Sporomusa sphaeroides DSM 2875: one gene and its partner. The protein of the gene in region 2 interacts with the protein of the main gene of each other region in a pairwise test. Links are inferred from orthologs where the notes say so. Each region holds a gene or a part of one and is shown on either strand. Other genes may lie near its edges. The genes, in order: recJ and SPSPH_RS11720.

What was found.
Region 1: the proteins of SPSPH_RS11720 (region 2) and recJ interact in binary tests that used the Escherichia coli proteins (3 or more experiments, as listed by UniProt). The link is inferred for Sporomusa sphaeroides DSM 2875 from one-to-one orthologs.

What each region holds. Positions count from the first base shown.
Region 1 is NZ_CP146991.1:2,178,015-2,184,295, reverse strand. Bases 43-2,948 are described here. They hold recJ (single-stranded-DNA-specific exonuclease RecJ), read right to left. Parts: upstream 2,569-2,948; coding sequence 517-2,568; downstream 43-516. Other genes in these bases: SPSPH_RS10100 (LapA family protein), read right to left, coding at 2,647-2,948; SPSPH_RS10110 (adenine phosphoribosyltransferase), read right to left, coding at 43-496. In the rest of the region: more of SPSPH_RS10110, read right to left, coding at 1-42; more of SPSPH_RS10100, read right to left, coding at 2,949-2,970; SPSPH_RS10095 (DUF456 family protein), read right to left, coding at 3,191-3,658; SPSPH_RS10090 (hypothetical protein), read right to left, coding at 3,705-4,733; protein translocase subunit SecF, read right to left, coding at 4,850-5,758; protein translocase subunit SecD, read right to left, coding at 5,772-6,281. UniProt on the Escherichia coli protein: Single-stranded-DNA-specific exonuclease.
Region 2 is NZ_CP146991.1:2,484,482-2,497,277, forward strand. What follows is about bases 9,792-12,715. They hold SPSPH_RS11720 (DNA topoisomerase III), read right to left. Parts: upstream 12,319-12,715; coding sequence 10,264-12,318; downstream 9,792-10,263. Other genes in these bases: SPSPH_RS11715 (DEAD/DEAH box helicase), read left to right, coding at 9,792-10,145; SPSPH_RS11725 (GNAT family N-acetyltransferase), read right to left, coding at 12,376-12,715. Also shown: SPSPH_RS11670 (ATP-binding protein), read left to right, coding at 1-769; SPSPH_RS11675 (hypothetical protein), read right to left, coding at 771-1,373; SPSPH_RS11680 (hypothetical protein), read right to left, coding at 1,669-2,391; SPSPH_RS11690 (arsenate reductase family protein), read right to left, coding at 3,345-3,680; SPSPH_RS11695 (ABC-F family ATP-binding cassette domain-containing protein), read right to left, coding at 3,759-5,675; SPSPH_RS11700 (NAD(P)-dependent oxidoreductase), read right to left, coding at 6,081-6,959; SPSPH_RS11705 (UxaA family hydrolase), read right to left, coding at 7,052-8,212; SPSPH_RS11710 (UxaA family hydrolase), read right to left, coding at 8,214-8,513; more of SPSPH_RS11715, read left to right, coding at 8,844-9,791; more of SPSPH_RS11725, read right to left, coding at 12,716-12,792.

The DNA of each region.
Region 1 (6,281 bases), 310 kb from region 2 along the record:
AACCAATATCATAACCGGTCAACACTTGACGGCCATTTAAGAAAGATAATTCGACCAGAAAAGCCAGACCTACAATCGTACCACCTAATTGTTCTACCATTTTAATGGTTGCCAGAGTAGTACCGCCTGTTGCCAGCAAATCGTCAACAATTAGTACCCGGCTCCCTGGTACAATAGCATCTTTATGAATTTCCAAAGAACCTTTACCATACTCTAAAGAATACTCATAGCTTACGATTTCTGCCGGCAGTTTACCTGGTTTACGAACAGGCACAAAACCGGCTCCCAAGACATACGCGACAGGAGCACCAACCGCAAATCCTCTTGCCTCAGGACCGATAACAATATCAATCGGTTGCTGTTTATAAGGCTCTGCCAGTCTATCGATGGCTAAGCGGAAGGCTTTTCCGTCTTTGAGCAAAGTGGTAATATCTTTAAATTGAATTCCCGGTTGAGGAAAATCGGGTATATTGCGAATTTTTTCCTGTAGATCCATTATGGATGAACCCCCTCAAACTAAATATGCTGATTCAAGAACTCTTCACGCAGTCTTATGCTTTCCCTGAATGTAGGTGAATCTGTCAGTTCAAGCTTGGTCGTCGGTGCAGGTTGAAGGTGAATCCTAAACACATCCTGCTCAACGAATTCCCGGGTTAGTAATTTTAGCTCCCCCAAAATGGCTAGCGATAAGTCAATAACCCGTTCAGATAAAGTTTCTTTATAGTTGCTGAAAATATTATCCGAAATATTCTGAAGGGACAAATCATGCAAACCAGACCTATTGTATCGTTTTAACGTCAAATATACCTGACTTACACAATCGCGGTCAGGCGCAATTGCATTTAGTTTTGCCTGTGTCTGCCGATCAAGCGATTGGCGAACATCCCGCGCTGTAAGCTGCAATTTTTTGTGACCTTGCCATTCATTATACTTAGGGACAAATACCATATCTATGGTTTCATTACAAGTAAGATTATCTGATAATTCCCCCATATTCCAGGCAATGACATCATTAACTGACGTATGCTCCAAGGTAAGTTTCAAATGCCGACTTTGTTGTCCGACAAGCCGCTTTTCCCTCAGCTTAACATTCCGGCAGGCAAAGAGCGGACTCGGATTGGCAAAGCCATATGGTTCAAGGCAGGCTAATTGCTCGATAAAGGCAGCATTGACTTCTTCCAGCGCCAGAACCGAATCAATAGTAAGAATCGGTACATAATCTGCTGCTGACAATGTTTCTGTCGCAATAGCCTGTAACCGTTCCCTGAGCAGCGGGATATTTTCAGCCGGAATTGTCAGCCCGGCAGCCTGGTGATGACCGCCAAACTGAGTTAGTATATCAGAACAGCGCGACAAAGCTGTATAAATATCAAACGCCGGGATACTGCGGCAGGAGCCTTTGCCATACCCCTCCTGGATACTAATCATAATTACCGGCTTATAATATTTTTCTACCAAACGCGAAGCTACAATGCCAATAACTCCGGAATGCCAATCTTCACCAGCCAACACTAACACCTTGGCCGTACTTAACTCTATGGTTTCAAGCTGTTCTTCAGCCTTAGCCAGTATTAATTTTTCGATGGTTTGGCGGGCGGAGTTTTCTTCGTCTAACAGGTTTGCCAGTTCGCGCGCATACTCGGAGTCATTGGTAAGCAGCAGTTTTACCCCGGCGGCGGCCTGACTGACACGCCCTACGGCATTAAGCCGTGGGGCAATGACAAACCCCACACTGCCACTATCAATACCTTTGCCTGTCAGGCCACACACTTCCACCAACGCCTTTATCCCCGGGTTATCGGTAGTAAGCAGCCGGTTTAGTCCCAGCTTGACCAATATCCGGTTTTCTCCGGTAAGCGGGACAATATCGGCAATTGTGCCAATGGCCACAATCTCTATATAATCGAAAAAATTATTACCAGTTCCATGATAATGCTGCCATAAAGCTTGACACAGCTTGAAGGCAACACCAACTCCGGCTAAATTTTTTTCCGGATAGGCGCAACCAGGCTGTTTAGGATTGATAATGGCTAACGCCGGCGGCAGCTGCGGCGGCGGCTGGTGATGGTCGGTTACGATTATATCCAGCTGCCCTTGTACAGCCTCAATTTCTTTTATGGCACTGATGCCGCAGTCAACGGTAATCACCAAGGTGGTTCCTGTCTGTTTCAGATTGTTTAACGCGGCGATATTAAGGCCATAGCCTTCGCTTTGCCTGTCTGGAATGTAAAATTCAACATTAGCCTCCAACCGGCTTAAGGTTTTGTATAAAATTGCACAGGCAGTAATCCCATCTACATCATAGTCGCCATAGACCGTAATTTTCTCCCCGGCTGCCAGTGCATGAGCAATTCTCAGGGCAGCAGTTCCCATATCTTTGAGTAAATATGGGTCCGCAATATGTTCCATGCCGGCATATAAAAATTCAACAGCCTTCTGCTCGTCTGTAATGCCACGATTTATCAGCGCCTGGGCAATATGCCTGGATATATTAAGTTTCCGGCTGAGTTCACTTGCCAGTTCACGCTTAACTGGAAATAACCTCCATGCCTTTTGCAGCCTAGCCATATAAAGTTTGCAGACCTCCGTAATGCTATATTAGATAATTGTAGTATACAGTGTAACATTTTGCAACTTTGCCTGTTCTTAGCAATTTTGCTGATTTTGCGGCTGGATCTCCTGAGGAGTTTCCTGCTGGATTTCCTGCTTAGCTTTTAGTTCATGATTTTCCGCTTCTAATTGCCGCTGTGTTTCGGTTAACTTAGTGATGGTGCGTCTAAGCTTGAACTGTACCAGCAATGAAAGTGACAGAATAGTCATCGCGCCAAAGGTAGCTGCTCCCAAAATAATGATAACCAGCGAGGTTTGAAAACTCCACATTAAAAAGCTTACAGTCACCGGCAGCGAATTTTGCACAGCAAAAACGGCAACCAATAAGGCGAACACAAAAGCAAATAATAAATTCATCATATTTTATCACCATCCACAAATATATCTTAACGGTAGTATTCTCGCAAAAACTTGAATATTCCTTTTAAAATTAGCGATTTCGGCAAATAAAAGCAAAAACAGGCAACCGCCTGTTGAGTCCTTTGGGATGTGAGTTATAAAGAAAACATGGCTTGCGCCGAGCCTCTGGCGACGGCGGAAGCCGATGTTGATCCTGCTCTTAAGAAAGTTATACTTTCTGTTAGGGTAAAAATAAATACATATGGATAAGCACAATCATGATAAGCCCGCAAGCAAATCTAAAGCATGCCACTCCGGCTAACCGCAAAAGTACACTGGTAACCGTATCACCCCGGGGCAGCAATGTTTTACCGGCAACTAATTCCCACACAGCAAGTCCGAGAAGCGGTCCAAGCAAGGCATTAGTGGCCAGCATACCCGCCAAATGAGTTGCCGTACAATTAGCACTAAACACAGGTGATACAGAATAACTTCGTGTCAAATATAGCCTGAGTACTCTGCCTCCCACCTCGGCCGTAATTGAAATTAATACCAATAAGGCAACCAGCCAGGGAGCAGCACTCACATACCCGGTAACGGCACCGTAAAAAGCAGCCCCGAGTAATATAAGCAGCGTTCCCGGCAGTTTTAGGGTTACTGTACAAAAAAGACCTGTTACCATTATAAATGTTACGAAAAATTTGACCACCAAAAGTTACTTACCTCGTTTCACACCGCTCTGCCTATTGGTACTATTAGTGTAACTTGTTAGCCTCCTGTTTATGTAGAAAGTACGCTATGCAGCCAATAAAAACCGTCATAATCACCCCGGTAACACTCATGAGCATAAGAATGGTTTCCAGTTTAGCATAACTGCCGGCCCATACAAATACAGCAGATAAGCCGAGAGCCGGCCAAAAGTTAAAATTGGTAATTACACTAAGCTGTTTAGCATTAACTAACATGGCCGGAACCATTGTATTGATCAAAATGCAAAATAAGATACTGTCAAACCCGAGTGCGAGCCAATTACCAAACGTCCTGTCGGCAACTGTCGACAATGGCAGTAAACCCGGAGCACCGCTTGTCAGTGCCAGATGAGCCAGCACCAGGGTAAAAAAGCCCTCAAAAAATTTTGCCAATATCGCCAAATACACGCCTGTATAATTTTTTGCCGCAAAATAGGTTCCCGTTTCCACTACCAGGGCTGAACGCATGCCTCCGGCATTATAGCCAATGAGCGCCAATACTAAAGGCCAGCTGATATTCTCGAACGAAATCAGGCTTTCAAAGGATACTATCGGAATAGTATCCTGCAGCATAACTACCATCATCCCGATTGCCGGAATAAATAGCAGTGCCAAATAATTAGAAAGCTGAAGTATTTCCCGGCCATAACCGGCTGCCAGCAAAGAACACGCCACTATACAGAGCGGGACTGCCATTGTATAGGGGATCCCCGTAAACTGCTGCAACAATTGTCCGGCAAAATAACCACCGGTTAATGTGCTGGCCGGTAACGATACCGCCAGTACGGAAAGTGCCAGCAGCCATTTGCCGCGCACCCCAAATAACCGCTTAACCACAGCTGGCAACTCACGCCCGCTTCTTGCGCCAATCCAGGCAGAAACACCTGCCACTATGGAGCCAAATATCATATAAGCCAGAAATACGGTAGCATAAATACCATTGCCTAATAACGAAGCCATGGCCGGAACAACAGCTACATTATCACCGGCAATATGAACAATGGCCAGCGACAATGCCGGTAGTATCACGCCCATACGTATCGCCCCCTGCCTGCTAATAGGATATTACCCCGGGGCGTTAATGGTGCAAAAAAGCCTGAGGTAATTTATTTTCCTCAGGCTTTTTGATTTCATCATATAAATTAAATGTTTTACTTGGCGCCTTTTGCTTTCACTTCAACACGCCGCTTTTCATCATATTCTTTCCAGTCAACCCACAGCTGGCTGGAAGTAAATATCGAGGAATAGGCACCGACAGCAATACCGATTAGCAGCGCTAGCGAGAAATTTTTCGTTGTTTCGCCGCCAAACCAATAGAGGGACCCGGCAGCAAACAGCACTGTCAGCACAGTATAGATTGAGCGGGTCATAGTCTGCCATACACTGCGGTTAACCAGTTCTTCAATGTCATCATTTTTCTTGTAGTTTCGCAGATTTTCTCTAATTCTATCAAAAATAACAATGGTGTCATTAATGGAATAACCGACAACTGTTAACAGGGCAGCGACAAAGGCAGCATCGATCTCTTTTTGCAAAAGCGAAAAGGCACCGATGGTAATGATTACGTCATGAACTAATCCCAAAATCCCGCAAACCGCAAATTTGAATTCAAAGCGGTATGTGATGTACACAATCATGAGCACCCAGGAGATTACCAAAGCAAAAACAGCTTGCCGGGTCAGTTCAGAACCGACAACGGCGCCAACCTTTTCCACCCGCAGAACTTCAAAAGCCCCTAGCTTGGTTTCGAAACCTTTCAGCACGGCACGGCGTTCATCCTCGTTTAATACATGGGAGCGGATAAATACATTAGGGGAAACAGACTCTTGCCCTGTCAAGGCTAACTGAATTGTACTATTCTCCAATTGATAGTCTTTAAGCACATCCCGCACCTCGGCTACGGTAACAGGCCGGGAAAATTTTAGATCCAACAATGTGCCGCCGGTAAAATCAATGCCTAAATTGAAGCCTTGGATTGCTATTGACAGCAGGCCGGGAAGGAGAAGGCATACCGAGAGTAAATACCACCACTTACGTCGTTTAACAATATCAAAATTCATCTCTTTCTCCCCCCTAAGCCCCGAAAAACTTGCCATTTTTAATGATATTGGCGTTTATAAGAATTTTTAACATAAACCGGGTGGCTGTAATGGCGGTAAACATACTCAAAACAATCCCCAGGCCCAAGGTAACAGCAAAACCTTTAATCGGCCCTGTTCCCAGGAAAAAGAGTACTGCTGCGACAATCAGGGTGGTGATATTTGAGTCCAAAATAGTAGAAAATGCGCGGGTAAAACCCGCATCGATGGCGGCCCTCAGGGTTTTACCATTACGGTATTCTTCCTTAAAGCGCTCAAAGATAAGCACATTGGCATCAACAGCCATACCCATTGACAAAATAATACCGGCGATACCCGGCAGGGTTAATGTGGCATTAAGCATTTTCAGGCTAGCTAACAGCAACATTACATACAAAACCAGGGCTACGTTGGCAACAAAACCAGAAACCCGGTAGAAAAGCAGCATAAAAATAACAATGGCAGCAATGCCAATTACAAAAGCTTCCACACTCTTGGCTTTGGA
Region 2 (12,796 bases):
TTTGCTATCCAACTTCATTCCGCTGGTAGTAAATACCTTATTGATTCTTTTTACCTATTACCTGGTTGCCACAGCAATCTATCAGACAATGCGCAACCAGCAAGCAGAAAAACAACTGGCCTTGCAGCACGAGCATTATCGCAACCTAAACGATAGTATTAACGCTATGAAAATAATGCGCCATGACTTGCGTCATCATCTTGTGACATGCTTAGAATTTCTAGTAAAAAAAGACTCGGCTGCGGCAGAAATTTATCTGGGCCAGCTTTGCAATCACTATGACGACATTTCTCTCCCGAAAGTTTGTTCCAACCAAATTGCGGATGCTCTCATTAGCTATTACCTAAAGGCGGCCCAGGAGCAAGGTATTATTGTAAATACAAACTTGCATTTGCCCGGCAATTTAGGCATTGATGATCAAGACCTGTGCGTTATTCTTGGCAACTGCCTGGAAAACGCTGTTGAAGCCTGCAGTAAAATGCCTCCAGATCAGTTGCGTTTTATTGACATTAAAACCACCATAGCCAAGAATCATCTGGTAATTAAAATTGCTAATTCTTTTTGCGGCTCCGTTATACATCAAGACGATGGTTTTGTATCCTCAAAACATGGCAATAATCATGGAATGGGGCTTGCCAGTGTGAAAGCCCTAACTTCCAAATACCACGGTTATTGCTCTATGTATTGTGAACAACAAGTATTCAAAGTTGCCGTCTCTTTGAAACTGCCGGAAACAGTTGCCGAATCGCGATCATTCAGTATTCCTTGAATTAAAATAATCCTCCGTCCGACAAACAAAGCCTTGCTCCGGTATCAGATACCGGGGCAAGGCTTTGTATCCGGTAGAGATTCAGGTTGGCTTTCGTATAGTGTCCGGCGGTGTGAGCGCTGCTGTCAGCGGTAACCGCATCCGCCGAATCCATGTCGAGGTGTCCCAGCGCGAAGGTAAGGCCAAAGCTATTGTAGCCGCCGCCACCGGCATTGTCACGACTGTTGCCGCTGATGCCAAGATTCCACACATCGGCGGATTTACGGCCGTTGGAGCCAAAATAGTCAATGCGGTCTTCCAGTTCCTTATGGTCAAAGCCGATACGGCCTGTGAGATTAAAGTCACGGGAACGCTTAAGGATAACGCTTTCGTAGATGCTGGTCGTTTTGGCAATGCCGCTGGAGGTGCCGGGTGCGCCGCCTGCCGTTAAGGTCGCCTTGCTGCTGATACCGTCCGTAGCGGATAGCAGCAGCAGTGTCCGTTCCAGGGTTTCCTTGCGGATATACTGGCCGCTTTTCAGGGGGCTCAGCACACGATCAATCGCCGTCTGACGCAGGTCAGAATTATTCCGCACCTGAATTTGGTCGTATTGTCCAATCAGCACCTGGATGGTTACGGCGCCATTTTCAATCGTCTGGGCGGGAATAACAGCCCTAGCGACAAGATAGCCTTGTTCCCGGAAATACTGGGTAATGCGCCGGGCATAGACTTTAATTATAGTTAAACGTAATAGTTATAAATTCCGGATGTGGAAGAAATTGGCGAATTAAATTAAAAGGAAACTCTGCCAGGAGGGCTGTCTCAATAACAATGGAGGCAGCCTTCTTCTTTTGAGCAAAAAAATACGAGAGACAGATTCCTAAGAACCTGCCTCTCGGTGAACGGTGTATGCTGATTTTTTACTTTTCTACTGTTAACGTCGAAGTTTGCCTGAAACCGCCAAGAGATATAATAATTTTCTTGTCCCCTGGGCTAACAAAAACATAGTTTTCATGCATCTGTACACCATTGGCAGTTATATCAAGCTGATCGCCACTAAAATCCGCTGTAGTATTGTCTTCAAAGTAACATCTTACAGTATATTTGCAGGTATGAAAAGCTTCCCCAACTTTATATTTGGTTTGATCAGGTTGATTTATAAGCTCATAACGGCTTACAGCCTTATCAAAAGCAGGAACTACTGTTAGTGTTTGTTTAATATTGTAGTTTCCTAAGCGAATGACAAAGTTTTTATTGCCAGCTTCTTTAAACTTATATCCTTTCGATAGCTTAACACCGTTAGCATAAAACTCTAAGTCGCTCGCTCTAAAGTCATCAGTTGCACCATTGGTATAAACACATCTTACTGTAATATCAGAAGGGTCAAATAAATCTAATGTTTGTCTATACGAAAACTCTGGAGGAGCGTTTAATATATAACATTCTTTGATATTAGCGCCGAGGTTAGCAGGAAAAACCTGCAAATCATATTGCCCTTGCTTACCCTGATATTTTATAGTGATCGTTTTTTTACCAGGAGTTTTAAATATGTAACCCTCTGCAATTGATACTCCATTAGCCCAGTACTTTAACTCTTTATGTCCATGATAGTTAGAACGATTTTTAGCATAATAAATATGCATGCCTACATCGCTAGTGCGAAATGCTTCCCCAACCTTATAAACTTTAGTTAATGCTACAACCTCAACCGAACCGGGAGGTATATTAAGACGTCACGTAGAGGCCGCTTTAACTTCCGACTGAAATGACATAAAAAAGGTCATAGCAATAACTGCTGTGAAAAACAAAAATATTTTTTTCATTTAGTCTCCTCCTGTAATTATGCATCATTAGGATAAATAAAAATTAATCGTATCATCTTCCTATAAGGATTACCGTCTGGAGCTGGCAGAGTGAAAACTGCTTTCCTTGCGCTGCCTGCTGACAACCGTGGCTTTATCCGCCTGAGGCTTCTCCGGCGCCGGCGGCGCTTCCGGGGCTCTTCTCTCAAGTGAATCCTTAATGGCACGTTCAATCAGATAGTCGACAGTATCATAGTCCTGTGAAACCGTATGACCGATCGCTAGCCGAATCGATACCATTTCCTCACCAATTGCAAATTTGGTTTCGGCAGCAAGCGCTTTCAATTTGTCGGCTAACAGTAGGATCAGGCTTTTATTGGCCGTCTTCGCAATAACGATAAAGCGGGCTCCGTGCCAGCGGCCAATTATATTGGATGTACAAATCACGCTTGCTAGGGTTTTAGCGACCGTACAGCATTAATTATAGTTAAACTTAACAGCTATAAGTCCCCTATATGGAAAAAAGCTGATTTTTCGAAGAAATTAGCAAATTAAAAAGAAAACCGATTAGGAGGAGCTGTCTCAATAACACTGGAGGCAGCTTCTGCTTTTGCGCAAAAAAATACGAGAGACAGCTTCCTGAGAACCTGCCTCCCGGTGAATGGTGTATGCTGATTTTTTTACTTTTCTACTGTTAAAGTTGAAGGTTTCCTAAACCGCCAAGAGCTTATAGCATTCTTTGATATTAGCGCTAAGGTTAGCAGGAAAAACCTGCAAATCATATTGACCTCATTCTAACTCCAACCACCCCAAACCTCCGGGCAATACCCCACAGTAGCCTTAGCCCCGTTCCGTACCACCGGAGTTCTTAAGAGCAACGGGTGATTGAGCAGCATTTCTTCCACATTGTGCACCAAATACTTCAAATTACGTTTTTCGTATTCTTTGCCTGTTTTGTCAATCAGGTTTTCCAGTCCGCCGACAGCCGCCCTGACCTTGTCTAGTTCGCCCTTGCTTAAACCGCGCACTGTCAGATCGACAAATTGAAACGGTATCTTGCGCTCCTTGAAATAGCGCTCGGCCTTCCTGGTATCCTGACATTTTTTCGTGCCAAATATCTGTATGTTCATAGCCTGTCAGATTAGTACCTTGTCAGCTCTAAAACGGTAGAATAATGGCGAGACTATCAAGGTACTCACTCCTTTTTATCAATTATTATTATCAAGCTCTTCTACCAGCTCATTAAGATAGGTCCAGCGATCCAATAATTCGTTTAGTCTTAACTCTAAATCCTGCTGTTTTGCGGTAAGCTCCTGTAACAGTTCAAAGTTGCTGCCGGCGGTATTGATGGCGTGGGCTACCTGAGAAAGCTCCTGTTCTACACCGGCAATTACTTCATCTATTTGCTCATACTCACGCTGTTCCTTGAAAGACAGTTTGCGTGGCCGTTCTTTGGGCTTGTCTTGTGCCGCAATTTTTTTATCTGCAGTATTTTTATTCTTATTTGTAGGTAAAGCTTCAGCTTCCAGCATACTGACTCTTTCCTGATAATCGGAGTAGTTGCCAGGATACTGTGTAATCCTGCCGTCACCTTCAAAGGCAAATATTTTTTCCACAAGCCGGTCAAGAAAATATCTGTCATGGGATACCACAATAACAGCACCCGGGAAGTCGTCAAGATAGTCTTCCAGAATGCTTAAGGTCTGGATATCCAGATCATTGGTCGGTTCGTCCAGCAAGAGCACATTAGGCGCACTCATGAGCACCCGCAATAAGAACAGGCGGCGCTTCTCCCCGCCTGACAGCTTGGCAATCGGTGTCCACTGCAGATTAGGCGGAAAGAGAAAACGTTCTAATAGCTGAGCGGCACTAAGAGTACCGCCGTCGGCTGTCGGCAGAAAGTGAGCTTCTTCTTTAATATATTCAATAACCCGCAAGTCTTGGTTCATTTCGGTGCTTTCCTGAGAAAAGTAACCAATTTTCACCGTTTGGCCGATTTCAACCTGACCTTGGTTAGGAATGAGCCGTCCGGCAATGATATTAAGTAAAGTGGATTTACCGCTGCCGTTAGGCCCGATAATACCTACTCTGTCGTCTTTAAGGACAATATAACTGAAGTCATTGATTAACGTACTAGCTTCAAAGGCTTGGCCGATATGCTCCATCTCGATAATCTTGCGCCCCAAACGACTGGCACCTGCCGTTATCTCTATTTGGCCTTGTCTGCCATCCGGAGTCTGGGCGCTAAGCTGCTCAAACCTCTCAATCCTGGCCTTTTGCTTGGTGCTGCGGGCCTGCGCTCCCCGCCGTATCCAAGCCAACTCATTGCGCAGGATATTCTGCCGTTTGCGTTCACTGGCTTCCTGCTGGTCTTCCCGCTCGGCCTTCAGCTCCAGGAAATTGCTGTAATTGCCGGTATATGTATATAACTTGCCTTTATCCAATTCGATAATGCGGTTGGTTACCCGGTCAAGAAAATACCTGTCATGGGTAATCATAATAAGTGCGCCTTTGCGCTTAGCCAAATATTGTTCCAGCCAGGCTACAGTGTCGTTATCAATATGGTTAGTGGGCTCGTCCAGTATTAACACGTCGGCAGGATTAATGAGCGCACTGGCTAGTGCCACCCGTTTGCGCTGACCACCGGACAGGGTACTGACAATGGCGGCAAAATCAGTAATCCCCAGCTTGGTAAGTATGATTTTGGCATCACTTTCCAGCTGCCAGGCATTTTGTGTGTCCATCTGCTGCGTTAAGCTGATAAGCCGTTTCTGGCGCACAGCATCATCAGGATAACGCTGTGCCTCTACCAAAGCTTGTTCATAGTCTCTCAATACCTGCATAACCGGTGAATGGCCTCTAAACACCTGCTCCAATACGGTAGCCTGGGCATCAAACTCAGGATTTTGTGGTAGATATTCAACCTTTATACCGCTACCTGCCGTTATTTTGCCAAAATCTGCGGTATCCACACCTGCGATAATTTTCAAAAAAGTAGATTTGCCGGTGCCGTTGACCCCAATAAGCCCAATTTTATCTCCATCATCAATGCCAAAGGTAACATTGCCGAATAATACTCGTTCACCGTAGCTTTTGGTAAGATTCTCTATTGTTAATAAATTCATATTCCATTCCTTTTGTATATATAGTATCTGCCAAGGTTTTTCTTTCTCATTTTAACACAAATAGCTTTTTATATGAAGAAAGACTCTTTACTTTTATGGAAATGGTATATCACATTTTACTTACACATAGCCTAAACCGACATTACCGACCTAGGCCTGTTCAAGTTCAGGCAATCCCTGCGCTTGAATCGCAATGGCTTTTGCGGACACCAAGAATGGCTGGTACAATAAGCTACTATACCAAAAGAAGAGCTCTGCAGTGCGTATAAAATGCTGTACTGCAGAGCTTTTTATATTTTTTTACTGCAAAACTTAGGATTTGTATCACATTATCTCAATTTTTCCAGGAATGTCCTGTAAAGTCTGGGCAAATGGTGATGCCCATTAAGAACACATTATCCTAAATTACTGATACAATTTGAATAATGCCTGAGTTCCGCTGTCTTCCTCCCCTTGGCTTGCCAACTGCTCGTATAGCTTGATTGCCTGCTGCAGTCCCGGAGTATCCAAGCCCATTTGTTGAGCAGATTCAATAGCAATTTTCATATCTTTAATAAAATGCTTAACATAAAAGCCTGGCTCAAAATTGCCGGCCAACATCCTGGGAGCCAGATTGCTCAGTGACCAACTGCCTGCCGCCCCGGTCTCAATACTTTGGAGTACAAGGCTGGGATTAAGGCCAGCCTTTTTTGCGTAAGCCATTGCCTCGCATACGCCCATCATGTTGCTTGCGATTGCAATCTGATTGCACATCTTAGTATGCTGGCCTGCCCCGGCGGCGCCTTGTAAAACAATATTTTTACCCATCAATTCCAAAATCGGCCGGACAGCGGCAAAAGCCCCCGGCTCACCGCCCACCATAATGGCAAGCCGTGCTTCTTTTGCCCCAATATCACCGCCTGAGACTGGCGCGTCAAGAGCCTGCATGTTTTTTGCCTTCGCTTCCCGGTAAATACGGATTGCTAGTTCTGGTGACGACGTAGTCATATCCAAAAAATATGTTCCCTGGCTGGCATTTTTTAATAAACCGTCATCACCCAAATAAACTATTTCGACATCTTTGGGATAGCCAATCATCGTGATAATCACATTGCAATTGGCTGCTAATCCGGCTATCGTTTCTTCCCATACCGCACCCTGCTTAAGTAAATCCTCGGCTTTGGCTTTAGTCCGGTTATATACCCGTACAGGATAACCGGCCTTCAGCAAATGCCCTGCCATGCTCTTACCCATAACACCAATCCCAACAAAGCCTACTACTGTGTTTTTTACTGTTACAGCCATGTTTTCCACTCCATTTCTGCAAATTCAATTTACGTAGCTTCTTCTTTAAACAACGGCAGTTCTCTTTCATTATCAAAAATTACTTCAGCAGTCTAGATAACCGGCCCCCGCATATAAATATCCATTGAATTGACATATCCCGATATTTCCGCCTTGGTCATAGCCCCTGAAGCAATATGAGTCACTTCTTCCAGAATACGATGCCCGGCATCCGGGATTGTATCACTGCCCTCAATTACCGCACTCAGGTTCATATCAATATGATCACTCATTTTTTCGGCAGCAGTGCGGCTACCGGTAATTTTAAGCACCGGCACGAACGGAAATCCCTGCGGCGCTCCCCGGCCGGTTGCAAAGACAATTACATTGGCACCCGCAGCAGCCAAACCTGTTAATATCTCCGGCTCCCTCCCGGGGGAATCCATTACTACCAGCCCTTTAACCGTAGGCTGTTCACCGTATTCATAGACTGCCTGGATAGGTGCCGATCCGGCTTTGGCGATGGCCCCAAGTGACTTTTCTTCAATGGTGGTAAGGCCTCCCTTGATATTGCCACCGGTAGGCTGCCCGCCGCGAATATCCTCACCGACCACCATTGCTCTTTTTTCCATACGTTCAACCAATCTGTAGATTTCCTGAGCCACTGTTTCATTCGCGGCATGTTTGGCTAATATGTGCTCAGCTCCGATGAACTCTGTAACCTCACCTAAAATTGATATCCCACCGGCAGCTACCAATAAGTCAGAGGCTACACCAATAGCTGGATTGGGCACCAAGCCGGATGTGGTATCAGAACTGCCGCATTTCATGCCCATAACCAGTTCACTGATTGGGAAAGCCTCACGTTTGGCAAACGAGGCCTCTCTCACCATTTCCTGCGCCAGTAAAATTCCCGCCGCTGTTGACCGTGCTGAACCACCAATCTCCTGAACAATAAGATGCTCTACCCGCTTGCCGGCTGCGCGAATACCTTCGATTACGCCTGTGATATCGGTGCTCTCACAGCCAAGACTCACGATAATTACCGAATGTAAGTTGGGGTTGCCCCCCAATCCGATTAAAGTTTTGTTCACAATTCCAATATCCAGTGGCGTTTGACAGCAGCCTTGATGATGGGTGAAGCGAGCAGTACCCTGCACTTGACGAACAATCGACTCTACAACCTCGTTTACACATACTACCGCTGACAGAACACCGACAAAATTACGCGTCCCTACTGTACCGTTGGCACGACGATAACCCATAAATTCCATGTTATACCTCCTTCTGAAGATCGCCGCGGCCACGCAAGCTTTCAATATTTTGAATATGAGCATGGCAGCCGGTTTCAATATCCGACGTTGCCCGGCCAATGACCTCTCCATACTTTAAAATGTTTTCCTCGTTATTGATTTTCCGCACCGCAAACTTATGACCGTACGGGATATCTTCCATTATGCTTACACGATTGATCTCCCGTCCCAAACGAATTATAGCCTGTTGGCCTTTTTTCAGGTCCTGAACTGCGGTAGCCACATTATCGGTGGAATGTAATACAATTGCATCAATGCTCATCTGCTCTCCCCCTCATTTTATAATTACTGCAACTCTGACCGTAAGAAATGTTATTATCGTCATATTCTTCTCTCCTCACCAATGCCATTCCTGTTGAAGGCCCCATTTTATTTTACCATCACCATAATAGACTCTTTGAATAGCTTCCTCTGTCCGCTGTTTGGCAATATGTTTTCTACAAAACTTAGGCTCTGACACCAAACCTTCCAGTAAAGCCTCTTTACTTTTCTGGAAAATAGTAGTATATTGTATATTTACCACGCATAGCCGCTTTACGGCTTGTGCAAACTGACTTTACCGCATACTATGAAAAAGAAAGGTGTGCCTTCTATGTCGACAAACTTTTCAGCCTTAGGCATCCGCCCTGAGTTGACTCAATTTTTAAAAACAACAGGAATTACCCGTCCTACCCCGATACAAGCCCAGGCAATTCCTATTTTGCTGGCAGGCAAAGATGTTATTGCCCAAGCCCAGACAGGTACCGGCAAGACACTGGCCTTTTTGCTGCCCATTTTGGAAAAAATAAAAATTTCGGCACCCCATGTACAGGCTTTGATTATCACCCCAACTCGGGAATTAACACTGCAAATTACGGCCGAGGCCGCCAAACTGGCCAATATCCTTGGCATTAATGTCTTGTCGGTACATGGCGGCAAAGCGGTGGATGAGCAAATCCGCAAGTTGAAAGGTCAGCCTCACATCGTAGTCGGCACACCAGGCCGCTTGCTTGACCATGTCAGACGTAAAACGCTGGTGCTTGCCGGTGTTTCCCGGCTGGTGCTGGATGAGGCCGATCAAATGCTGCACATGGGCTTTTTAGAAGAAGTGGAAGAACTGATAAAGCTGACTTCCAGCAAACGGCAGACCCTGCTGTTCTCGGCAACCATGCCGCCGAAGGTACGGGGACTGGCCGCCCGTTATATGGACAAGCCGGCCGATATCCGCGTCCAAACGGAAAATGTAACCTTGGATGAAATCAAACAAATCATGATTGAACTGCCTGAGGCCGGCAAGCTTGACAAACTCTGCAGCCTGATTGATGAACAGCAGCCTTATCTGGCCATTGTATTTTGCCATACTAAAGAACGGGCCAAAGCTGTCAATACTGCCCTTATTCAGCGCGGCTATAAAGCTGACGAGCTGCATGGCGACTTGTCACAGGCTAAACGTATGCAGGTTATGCGCCGGTTTAGCGAGGCAAAGCTGCAAATCCTTGTTGCCACAGACATTGCCGCCCGGGGCCTGGACATTGAGGGCGTCACCCATGTCTTCAGTTATGATATCCCGCACGACCCCGAAAGCTACATCCACCGCATCGGCCGGACCGGACGGGCCGGTCAAACCGGGGCAGCCATCACCTTCATTAGTCCTGGTGAACACATGTATCTGCGGCTGATTGAGCAGGGAATCAAGTCTTCTATTGAAAAATATAAAGCCAACGGACAAAAAGTAATTAAAAATGCGAAAAAAGCTTCTCCGGCATCAACTAAGAAGATTACGGAAAAACCGGTGACTGCCAAGAAGACTGGCGACAAAAAAGCCGTCAGCCATGGCGGAAACAATCTCCGTAGCCGCCGGAAACCTAAAGCAGACGCAGCGAATTCCGGCAGCAAAGCTCCTAGAGGCAGATAAAGAAAACACGGCTTGCACCGGCCTTTGGCGACAGTGGAAGCCGATGTTGCCCTTATCCTGCTCTTAAGAAAGTGATACTTTCTGTTAGGATAAATAAAAGCACAAGGGCAAGGCGTAATCAGCCTTGCCCTTGTGCTTTTCGTACCGGTATATCCGGCTTGTCATTTTTATCATCAAAGGATGCCCGGCAGGCCGGGTAACGGGAACAGCCCCAGAACTTACCATGCTTGCCGTTTCTAAGCTGCAGTACCCCTTTGCGGCAGCGCGGACAGTGGTGATCACCCTTGAGCGGGATGTCAGCCCCTTTGGCCTTGGTACAAAGACTGGCCGCAAACCGCGCCTGCTGTCCCAAAAAAGCATCCAGACTGGCACTGCCTTCTGCCATTTGGCGCAAAATATCTTCCCATAAGGCGGTAAAGTCAGGATAAGTGAGCTCTTCCGGCAGCATATCCACAAGCAGATACGCAGGTTCGGTTGGTTTGAGGTACTTGCGTTTGGTTTCTTCCCGCAAAAAGCCACGTTCAATAAGTTCTTTGATAATGGTGGCCCGGGTGGCTTCAGTCCCAATGCCGGCCACATCTTTCAACTGCTTTTTTAAATCCGGGTTTTTAACATATTTATGAATTTCTTTCATAGCCGCCAGCAATGTGGCTGCCGTAAACCGGCTTGGTGCTTTTGTTGACTTCTTTTCGGCCGAAGCCTGGATAAAGCGCGCCCGGTCCCCTTTGCTCATGGCCGGCAGTGTGCCGCTGTCCTCTTCTTTCTTTTCTTCGGCTTCCGCACCATATACTTCTTTCCAGCCCAGTTCCTTGATAATCCGGCCATTGGCGGTAAACCTTTCGCCGGCATGTTCAAGCTCAGCCCGTGTCTGGTCATAGACATGCACCGGATAGAACTGGGCGATATATGCCTGGGCAATCAGAAAATATATATTTCTTTCGGTTTCATTTAATGCGGCAAAATTGCAGCGCTCCACAGTGGGAATAATGGCATGGTGGGCTGTAATCTTTTTGTCGTTCCAGGCCCGGCTGCGAATCAGGCTGTCTGCCTTGCCAGACCAGCCAGCCAATTCACGATGGGCCAACCCTGTCAGATTACCAAGAATTACGGCAGCATCATCCTGTTGTGACTCAGGTAAAAACTCACAGTCAGAACGCGGATAAGTAGTTAATTTTCGTTCATACAGCTTTTGGGCAGTATCTAAAACCACCTGCGGGTCATAGCCAAACTTTTTGCCTGCCATAACCTGTAGTGTCGATAATGCCAGCGGCAATCGCTGCGGTTCTTTCTTTTCCGTTGTTTCGCATGAGATTACTGCCGCCGGCTCGGTGGCCGCCTGCAGCATTTCCAGCAGGGCCTGGGCAATCGCCTTATCGGCCAGCCGGCCTTCGGTATCAAGACCCGACTGCTCCTCCCGCGGTTTCCAATAGGCTGTAAAAATAGTGTCACTATGCTCAAAATCAGCTTTGAGCGTAAAATAGTCTGCCTGCTTAAAATTCTCTATCTCGCGTTCCCGGCGAACTACCAGCGCCAGTGTCGGGGTTTTAACCCTCCCAACCGGGAGTGTCGTCCGGTGACCGGCCCGCTGCGCCGCCAGGGTATAAGCGCGGGACAAATTCATGCCAATCAGCCAGTCAGCCCGTGACCTGGCCAGCGCCGATTGCTTCAGGTTCTGAAAATCCTGGTTGTCGCGAAGATTGGCAATGGCCTTCCTGATGCTTTGCTCATCAAGCGCATTTAAAAGCAGCCGGCGCACCGGCTTTTGGTTATGTACATAGTCCAGCACTTCATCAATTAAGAGCTGCCCCTCCCGGTCAGGGTCACCGGCATGAACGATTTCATTGGCCTGCTCAATCAGGTTTTTAATAATCTCAAACTGTTTTTTGCAGGAATCGGCCACAAGCAGCTTCCAGCTTTCCGGAATAATCGGCAAGTCTTCTACCCGCCATCTTTCATATTTAGGATCATATTCATCCGGCTCAGCCTGGCGCAGAATGTGTCCATAACCCCAGGTAATGACCCCGCCGCCGGTGTGAATACAACCGTCCTTGCGGCTTGCCGGTCCTGGCAGGCATTTGGCAATTTCCGCTGCCATACTCGGTTTTTCAGCAATATATAGTCTATGTAAAGTTTTAGGATATGTTAAGTTAGGGGGTAATTTTTGCGATTCCATTGGTTTTTGTCCTCCATAGTCTTTCCATAATAAGCTGCTAATAAATGACTAGTATTTTTAAAGTTTCTTTTTGAAGCCCTTATTTTTAGTAGGACTATATCCAGCAGATTCGTAAAATTTACAGGCATCAATCCTATCAATTTCTGTAACTAAAATTATTTGTGTACAATTTTTATCGATAGCAATTTTCTCGATTTCAGCAATCAAGGCTTTACCAATTCCTTTATTTCTACATTTATTATCAACTATCATATTTTCCAAAATCATAAAAGGTTTACAATTACCGTATAATTCTTCACAAATAACACCCATAACTGAACCAATTAGACGCTCATTTTCTACAGCACTTAATAATATATGTGTACCATTTTCGCAAACCTTCTTAAACTGGTCATACATGGTTTCAATGCAAGAATCTTCATTCCAAAATTGCCTATATATATAACTGTGATAACTCAGGAATATCGCTTGCAACCAT